Linked DNA regions of Haloactinomyces albus. The protein of the gene in region 2 interacts with the protein of the main gene of each other region in a pairwise test. Links are inferred from orthologs where the notes say so. Each region holds a gene or a part of one and is shown on either strand. Other genes may lie near its edges.

What was found.
Region 1: the proteins of JOF55_RS13495 (region 2) and rlmB interact in binary tests that used the Escherichia coli proteins (3 or more experiments, as listed by UniProt). The link is inferred for Haloactinomyces albus from one-to-one orthologs.

What each region holds. Positions count from the first base shown.
Region 1 is NZ_JAVDXW010000001.1:1,932,616-1,936,111, reverse strand. Bases 272-3,167 are described here. They hold rlmB (23S rRNA (guanosine(2251)-2'-O)-methyltransferase RlmB), read left to right. Parts: upstream 272-1,187; coding sequence 1,188-2,147; downstream 2,148-3,167. Other genes in these bases: JOF55_RS09065 (metal ABC transporter permease), read right to left, coding at 2,664-3,167; JOF55_RS09070 (putative quinol monooxygenase), read left to right, coding at 2,235-2,567; cysS (cysteine--tRNA ligase), read left to right, coding at 272-1,184. Outside these bases: more of cysS, read left to right, coding at 1-271; more of JOF55_RS09065, read right to left, coding at 3,168-3,496. UniProt on the Escherichia coli protein: Specifically methylates the ribose of guanosine 2251 in 23S rRNA.
Region 2 is NZ_JAVDXW010000001.1:2,846,623-2,850,215, forward strand. The notes cover bases 478-3,470. They hold JOF55_RS13495 (NAD(P)H-hydrate dehydratase), read left to right. Parts: upstream 478-1,195; coding sequence 1,196-2,746; downstream 2,747-3,470. Other genes in these bases: glmS (glutamine--fructose-6-phosphate transaminase (isomerizing)), read left to right, coding at 478-1,053; alr (alanine racemase), read left to right, coding at 2,871-3,470. Also shown: more of glmS, read left to right, coding at 1-477; more of alr, read left to right, coding at 3,471-3,593. UniProt on the Escherichia coli protein: Bifunctional enzyme that catalyzes the epimerization of the S- and R-forms of NAD(P)HX and the dehydration of the S-form of NAD(P)HX at the expense of ADP, which is converted to AMP.

The sequences.
Region 1 (3,496 bases), 910 kb from region 2 along the record:
TCGAGGACAAGATCCTCACCAAGGCCGCCGAAGCCGGACGACCCTGGTGGGAATGGGCCGCCACCCACGAGCGCGCGTTCGAGCGCGCCTATGACCGCCTGGGGTGCCTGCCACCGTCGGCGACGCCGCGCGCCACCGGGCACATCACGCAGATGGTCGAGCTGATCGCTCGGTTGATCGGGCGGGGACACGCCTACGCCGCAGGCGGCGATGTGTACTTCTCGGTCGCCTCGTTCGCCGAGCAGTACGGGCGCCTGTCCGGTCAGCGTCCCGACGAGGTGCAGGAGGGCGAAAGCTCGGTGGCAGGCAAGCGGGACCCGCGTGACTTCACGTTGTGGAAGGCGGCCAAACCGGGCGAGCCGAGTTGGCCAACCCCGTGGGGCGCGGGTAGGCCGGGCTGGCATCTGGAGTGCTCGGCGATGGCCACCACTTACCTGGGCAGCGAGTTCGATATCCACGGGGGCGGGCTGGACCTGGTGTTCCCGCACCACGAGAACGAACGTGCCCAGTCGGTTGCGGCGGGCGACGGTTTCGCGCAGTACTGGATGCACAACGCCTGGGTGACGGCCAGTGGCGAGAAGATGTCGAAGTCACTGGGCAACACCCTGCTGATCGAGTCGCTGCTGCAGCGGATCCGCCCTGTCGAGTTGCGGTACTACCTGGTCACCCCGCACTACCGGTCCACGGTGGAGTTCTCCGACGCGGGGATGGACGAGGCGAGCGCGACCTACCGGCGCATCGAGTCGTTCCTCCGGCGCGTGGTACAGCGCACCGGCAGTCTCGGATATGGGACGGTGTGCCAGGAGTTCGCTGCGGCGATGGACGACGACCTGTCCACGCCGCAGGCCATCGCCGCCGTGCACAACGTGCTGCGCGAGGGCAACACGGCACTGGACGAGGGTGACGATGCGACCGCGCGGGGAGCGGCGGCGTCGGTACGCACGATGACCGACGTGTTCGGGCTGGACCCGTTGTCCGAGCAGTGGGCCGACGAGGCTGCCGCCGGAGACACGGCTCACCACGCGTTGGCACACCTGGTGGACAATCTGCTGGAACAGCGCCAGAAGGCCCGCGCCGAACGTGACTTCGCCACCGCGGACCTGGTGCGGGATCGGCTCCAGGACGCCGGCGTCACCGTCGAGGACACCCCTGACGGTCCGATGTGGACATTGAAGGACGGATAGCACGTGGCGGGCAACGACAAGCGCCGTGGAGCGGTGCGTAAACAGGGCACCAAGAAGGGCATGGTGGTCGGTTCCGGCGGTCAGCGGCGCAAGGGGCTGCAGGGCAAGGGTCCCACGCCGAAGGCGGAGAACCGGGTCACCCATCCCGCCAAGAAGCGCGCCGACGCGCGGAAGCAGACCGAGCAACAGCAGCAGAAACGCCGCAAGGCCGCCGAGACCGCACCCGAGTTGGTGGCCGGACGCAACCCGGTCACCGAGTGCATCCGGGCGGGTGTTCCCGCCACCGGACTGTACGTGGCGTTGGGCATCGACACCGACGAGCGTGTGACCGAGGCCGTCGAGCGGGCGGCCGACCGCGGGATCTCCGTGGTGGAAGTACAGCGTGGTGAACTCGACCGGATGACCGGTGGGGCCCTGCACCAGGGGATGGCGCTACAGGTGCCGCCGTACGACTACGCGCATCCGGAGGACGTGCTCACCAAGGCCCACAATTCCGGGACGACGCCGCTGCTGGTGGCGCTCGACGGGGTGACGGACCCGCGCAATCTCGGTGCGGTGGTGCGCTCCGCGGCGGCTTTCGGAGCCCATGGTGTGCTGCTTCCGCAGCGTCGCAGCGCCGGAATGACGGCGGTCGCCTGGCGCACGAGTGCCGGTGCCGCGGCCAGGATTCCGGTGGCCAGGGCCACCAATCTGAACCGCTCGCTGAAGGACCTGAAGTCGCAAGGCCTGATGGTTGTCGGGTTGGATGCGGATTCCGACGTCGATTCCGACGATCTCGAACTCGCCACCGAGCCACTGGTGGTCGTGGTCGGATCCGAAGGGCGCGGACTGTCTCGGCTGGTTCGCCAGACCTGTGATCAGGCGGTGTCCATCCCGATGGCCGGGGGCGTCGAGTCGCTGAACGCGTCGGTCGCCGCAGGGGTGGTGCTCTCCGAGGTGGCCCGCAGACGTCGTCTGCGCTGACTCTCGCGGAAGGCCGGCTCTCACGAAAAGATCGTGGGAGTACGGTGCTCCGGGGGCCGGACAGGATCAACCGACCGGGAGGGAACCATGATTTTCATTACGGCGAAGTTCCGCGTGCTGCCCGAGTACGCCGACCGGTGGATCGAGATCGCCGACGAGTTCACGCGGGCCACCCGCAGCGAGCCGGGATGCCTGTGGTTCGAGTGGTCCCGCAGCGTCACGGACTCGACGGAGTACGTGCTGGTCGAGGCGTTCCGCGATGAGGAGGCCGGGGCTGCGCACGTGCAGTCCGATCATTTCAAGGAGGCCCAGCGGACGCTGCCGCCGCACCTTGCCGAGACACCGCGGGTCGTCAACACGACCGTCCCGCAGGATGACTGGTCCGAACTCGGTGAGATGGCGGTTCCCCGGCAGAGCTGACCTCTCCCGGTGAGTGGTTCGCCGACCGGCGAACCACTCACCGGGGCCGTTTCCGCTCCCGTGCTTCCCGTTGTCCGCGGCCGGAGCCCGATTCCGTCACTCTGTGGCAGCCACCGGCTCCCGGTGGCTGAAGTGCCGAAGGCGGACCGAGCCGATTCCGCGGCACACCAGGTAGATGACGAACGAGATGATCGTGACGAAAGCACTCACCGGCACTCCCGGTGCCAAGGACAGCACGATCCCGCCCAGCACGGCGGTCTCGGCGAAGACCACCGCCAGCACCGTCGCCGCGACCGGGTTCGCCGTCACCCTGGCCGCGGCTGCTCCCGGAGTCACCATCAGCGCCATGACCAGCAAGGCACCGACGACATGGACGCCCAGTGCGGTCGCCACACCGACCAGCAGGGAAAACACCGGCGCCAGGATGCGGGCGGGCACGCCGCGAGCCGCTGCGACGTCCGGGTCGACGCTGGCGAACAGCAGCGGCCGGTAGAGGAACATCATCGCCACGAGCACCAGCGCCGCGCACACGGTCAGCAGGAGCACGTCCGCCGAGTCGACGCCGACGATCTGCCCCACCAGCAGACTGAACTTGTTCGCGGTGCGCTCCGGGTTCATCCACAGCAGCAGCACACCGATACCGAGCCCGAACGACAGGATCGCACCGATCACCGAGTCCCGTTCGGTGCTGTGCTGGCCGAGCAGCCCCAGCAGGAGCGCTGCCACGATCGCTCCCACCAGTGCCCCCGCCCCGACACCGACGCCGAGCAGGAGTGCGGCGGCGGCACCGGTGAATGCGAGTTCTGCCGTGCCGTGCACGGCGAAGGACATCTTGCGGGTGACCACCAGGGGTGCGAGTACGCCGGAGACGAGTCCGAGCGCCGCCGCGGCGAGCAGCGCCTGTTGGACGAAGGAATAGCCGAGCAGGT
Region 2 (3,593 bases):
GCGCTGGCCAACACCCTGCGCGGGCACTTCTCGGGCGGCAGCGTGGTCCTCGACGAGCAGCGCATGACCGAGCAGGACCTGCGCGACATCGACAAGGTCTTCGTCGTCGCGTGTGGTTCGGCGTACCACTCCGGACTGCTGGCCAAGTACGCCATCGAGCACTGGTGCCGGGTGCCGGTGGAGGTCGAGCTGGCCAGCGAGTTCCGCTACCGCGACCCGGTGCTGGGACGGGACACCCTGGTCGTGGCGATCTCGCAGTCCGGTGAGACCGCCGACACCCTGGAGGCGGTGCGGCACGCGCGTACGCAGCATGCGCGGGTGCTGGCGATCTGCAACACCAACGGTGCGCAGATTCCCCGCGAGTCCGACGCGGTGCTCTACACCCACGCGGGGCCGGAGATCGGAGTGGCCGCGACGAAGACGTTCCTCGCCCAGGTCGCGGCGAACTACCTGGTGGGGCTGGCCCTGGCGCAGGCGCGCGGCACGAAGTACTCCGACGAGGTGGAGCGGGAGTTCTCCGAGCTCGCGGCGATGCCCGAGGCGGTTCGGCGGGTGCTGGCGACGGTCGAGCAGGTGCGGGAACTCAGCCGCGAGACGGCGGACTCCAAGGCGGTGCTGTTCCTCGGCAGGCACGTCGGGTATCCGATCGCGCTGGAGGGGGCGCTCAAGCTCAAGGAGCTCGCCTACATGCACGCCGAGGGCTTCGCCGCCGGGGAACTCAAGCACGGCCCGATCGCGCTGATCGAGGACAGGCTGCCGGTGGTCGTCATGATGCCCTCGGCGAAGGGGCGCGCCCAGTTGCACGCGAAGATGCTGTCGAACATCCGCGAGATCCAGGCGCGGGGTGCGCGCACCATCGTGATCGCCGAGGAGGGCGACGAGACGGTGCGTCCGTTCGCCGACGAGCTCGTCGAGATTCCGGCGGTGCCGACGTTGCTGCAGCCGCTGGTGTCGACGGTGCCGTTGCAGGTGTTGTCCGCGGAGATCGCCCGCACTCGCGGATACGACGTCGACAAACCTCGTAATCTGGCGAAGTCGGTCACCGTGGAGTGACGCCGGTTGTCGGCATCGCCGGACGTGCACAGCATTGTCCGTGGTGCCGTTGTCCGTGACGGCGCCGCCGCCCTGCGACAGCGCCGTCTTCGGCGGAGCGGTTGTTCGCCCAGGTGCACAACGTCGAACGCGAGGAGAGCCCGTGCGGGGAGTGTGGACGCCGGACCAGGTGCGCGCTGCCGAGCAGCGGCTCTTCGAACGCACTGCCGAGCCTGCCGTCATGCGGCGTGCCGCCCATGCGGTGTCCCTGCACACCGCTCGCCTGCTCGGGCGGTGCACGGGTGCCGTTTCCGGCAGGCACGTCACCCTGCTCGTCGGTGCGGGCAACAACGGTGGTGATGCGCTGTGGGCCGGGGCATTCCTGCGCAAGCGGGGCGTCGGGGTGACCGCCCTGCTGCTGGCTCCGGACAAGACGCATGCCGCCGGGCTGGCGGCGTTTCGTCGGGCCGGTGGCCGGGCGGTCGACGTCGAGGGCCCCGGTGCCGACACCGCAGGCGTCGGTGCGCAGGCCTCGGCGGCGTTGGAGCGCGCCGATGTCGTGATCGACGGCATCGTGGGGTTGGCGGCGCGCGGCCCGCTCCGCCCGCGAGCTGCCGAGCTGGTCCGGCGCATCCTCGTTCCGATCGTGGCCGTCGACCTGCCCAGCGGCGTCGACCCGCTCACCGGGGTGGCGGACGGTCCTGCGGTCCGAGCCGAGGTCACCGTGACTTTCGGTGGCCGCAAGCCCGCGCATGTTCTCGGCGCGGGACCGGTGCATTCGGGAGCGGTCGCAGTGATCGACATCGGCCTCGATCCGTATCTGGAGGAGCCGGAGTTCGTGCTGCTGGATGTCGCCGATGTCGGTGCGGGATGGCCGGTCCCCGCGCCGAGGGACGACAAGTACAGCCAGGGCGTGGTCGGTGTCGCGGCGGGCTCTGCGAACTTTCCCGGGGCGGCCGTACTGACCGGTGGCGCGGCGGTGCAGGCGACCTCCGGCATGGTCCGCTATGCGGGTCCTGCCGCCGACGCGGTGCGGTCGCATTGGCCGGAGGTGGTGGCCACCGGTTCGGTCGCCGACTCCGGGCGGGTGCAGTCCTGGGCCGTCGGGCCCGGGATCGGAACCGGATCGAGTGGCCGTGCGGTGATGGCGGAAATCCTGGAGTCCGGGCGTGCCGTGTGTGCCGATGCCGATGCGATCACGTTGCTGGCCGAGGATTCGATCCTGTGGGACGCGCGTGACCCGGACGCACCGCTGGTACTGACTCCGCACAGCGGGGAGTTCGCGCGGCTGGCCGGGGACTTCGGCGCGGACCGGGTGTCCGCCGCACGCGAGGTCGCGATGCGGTACGGCATCGTGCTGCTGCTCAAGGGCAACAGCACCGTGATCGCCGCTGCCGACGGGCGGGTACTCGTGAACACCTCGGGGCACGCCTGGCCCTCGACGGCCGGTTCCGGTGACGTCCTCACCGGTCTGATCGGCGCTCTGCTGGCAAGTGGTGTCGAACCGTGGCTCGCCTGCGGATATGCCACGTATGTGCACTCGCTGGCCGCTGAGATCGCCGCATACGGCGGCTCGGGTGCGGCGGGCACGCCCGGTACGGCCACCGACCCGGAGCTCGACGGTGCTCCGGGCGCGGGTGCTCCCATCGGCGCGTCGGCGCTGCTGGCTTCCCTGCCGGATGCCGTCCGTGCCGTCCGTGCGCACGCCCGTTGATCTTCAGCGAGAGTTCGATCCCGCGGGAGGGATCGGACCCACCCCGCGGTAACCCGAGCATCGTAACGGTGTGCGCACGGCGGAAGCGCGAGATCGGGGGTGCTGTGCGAAAATGGCCGGTGCCATGAACGACCAGTCCACGTATCGTGCCGATCTGCGCATCGACGTCGGCGCGATACGTCATAATGTCGCCGTTCTCGCCGGGCACGCGAGGCGTTCCGGAGCACGGACGATGGCGATCGTGAAATCCGATGGCTATGGGCACGGGGCGCTGACCGTGGCGCGGGCCGCCCTGGACTCCGGTGCCGAGTGGCTCGGCGTGGCCTCCATCGCCGAGGCACTGCAGCTGCGCCGAGCGGGCATCGATGCGCCGCTGCTGTGCTGGCTGTACTCCCAGGACGAGGACATCACCCCGGTCATCGGCGCCGACGTCGACGTGTCCGCCTCGACCGTGGCCGACCTGCACAGGATCGCGACAGCAGCCTCCGGTCTCGGCCGCACCGCCCGGGTGCACCTCAAGATCGACACGGGACTGAACCGCAGCGGTTGTCCCGCCGAGCAGTGGCCCGACCTCGTCGACAGCGCCGCGCGGGCACAGACGGAGGGGAATGTCGAGGTGGTCGCGGTGTGGTCGCATCTTGCCTGCGCCGACGAGCCCGGTCATCCGTCGATCGATATGCAGGCCGACCGGTTCGAGCGAGCCTACGAACAGGCCAAGCAGGCGGGTCTGCGCCCGCTGCGCCACCTGGCGAACTCGGCGGCGGTGTTGACCCGCCCCGATCTGCATTTCGATCTCGTCCGGCCGGGGATTGCCGTCTACGGTCTGGATCCGGTCCCGCAGGCGGGA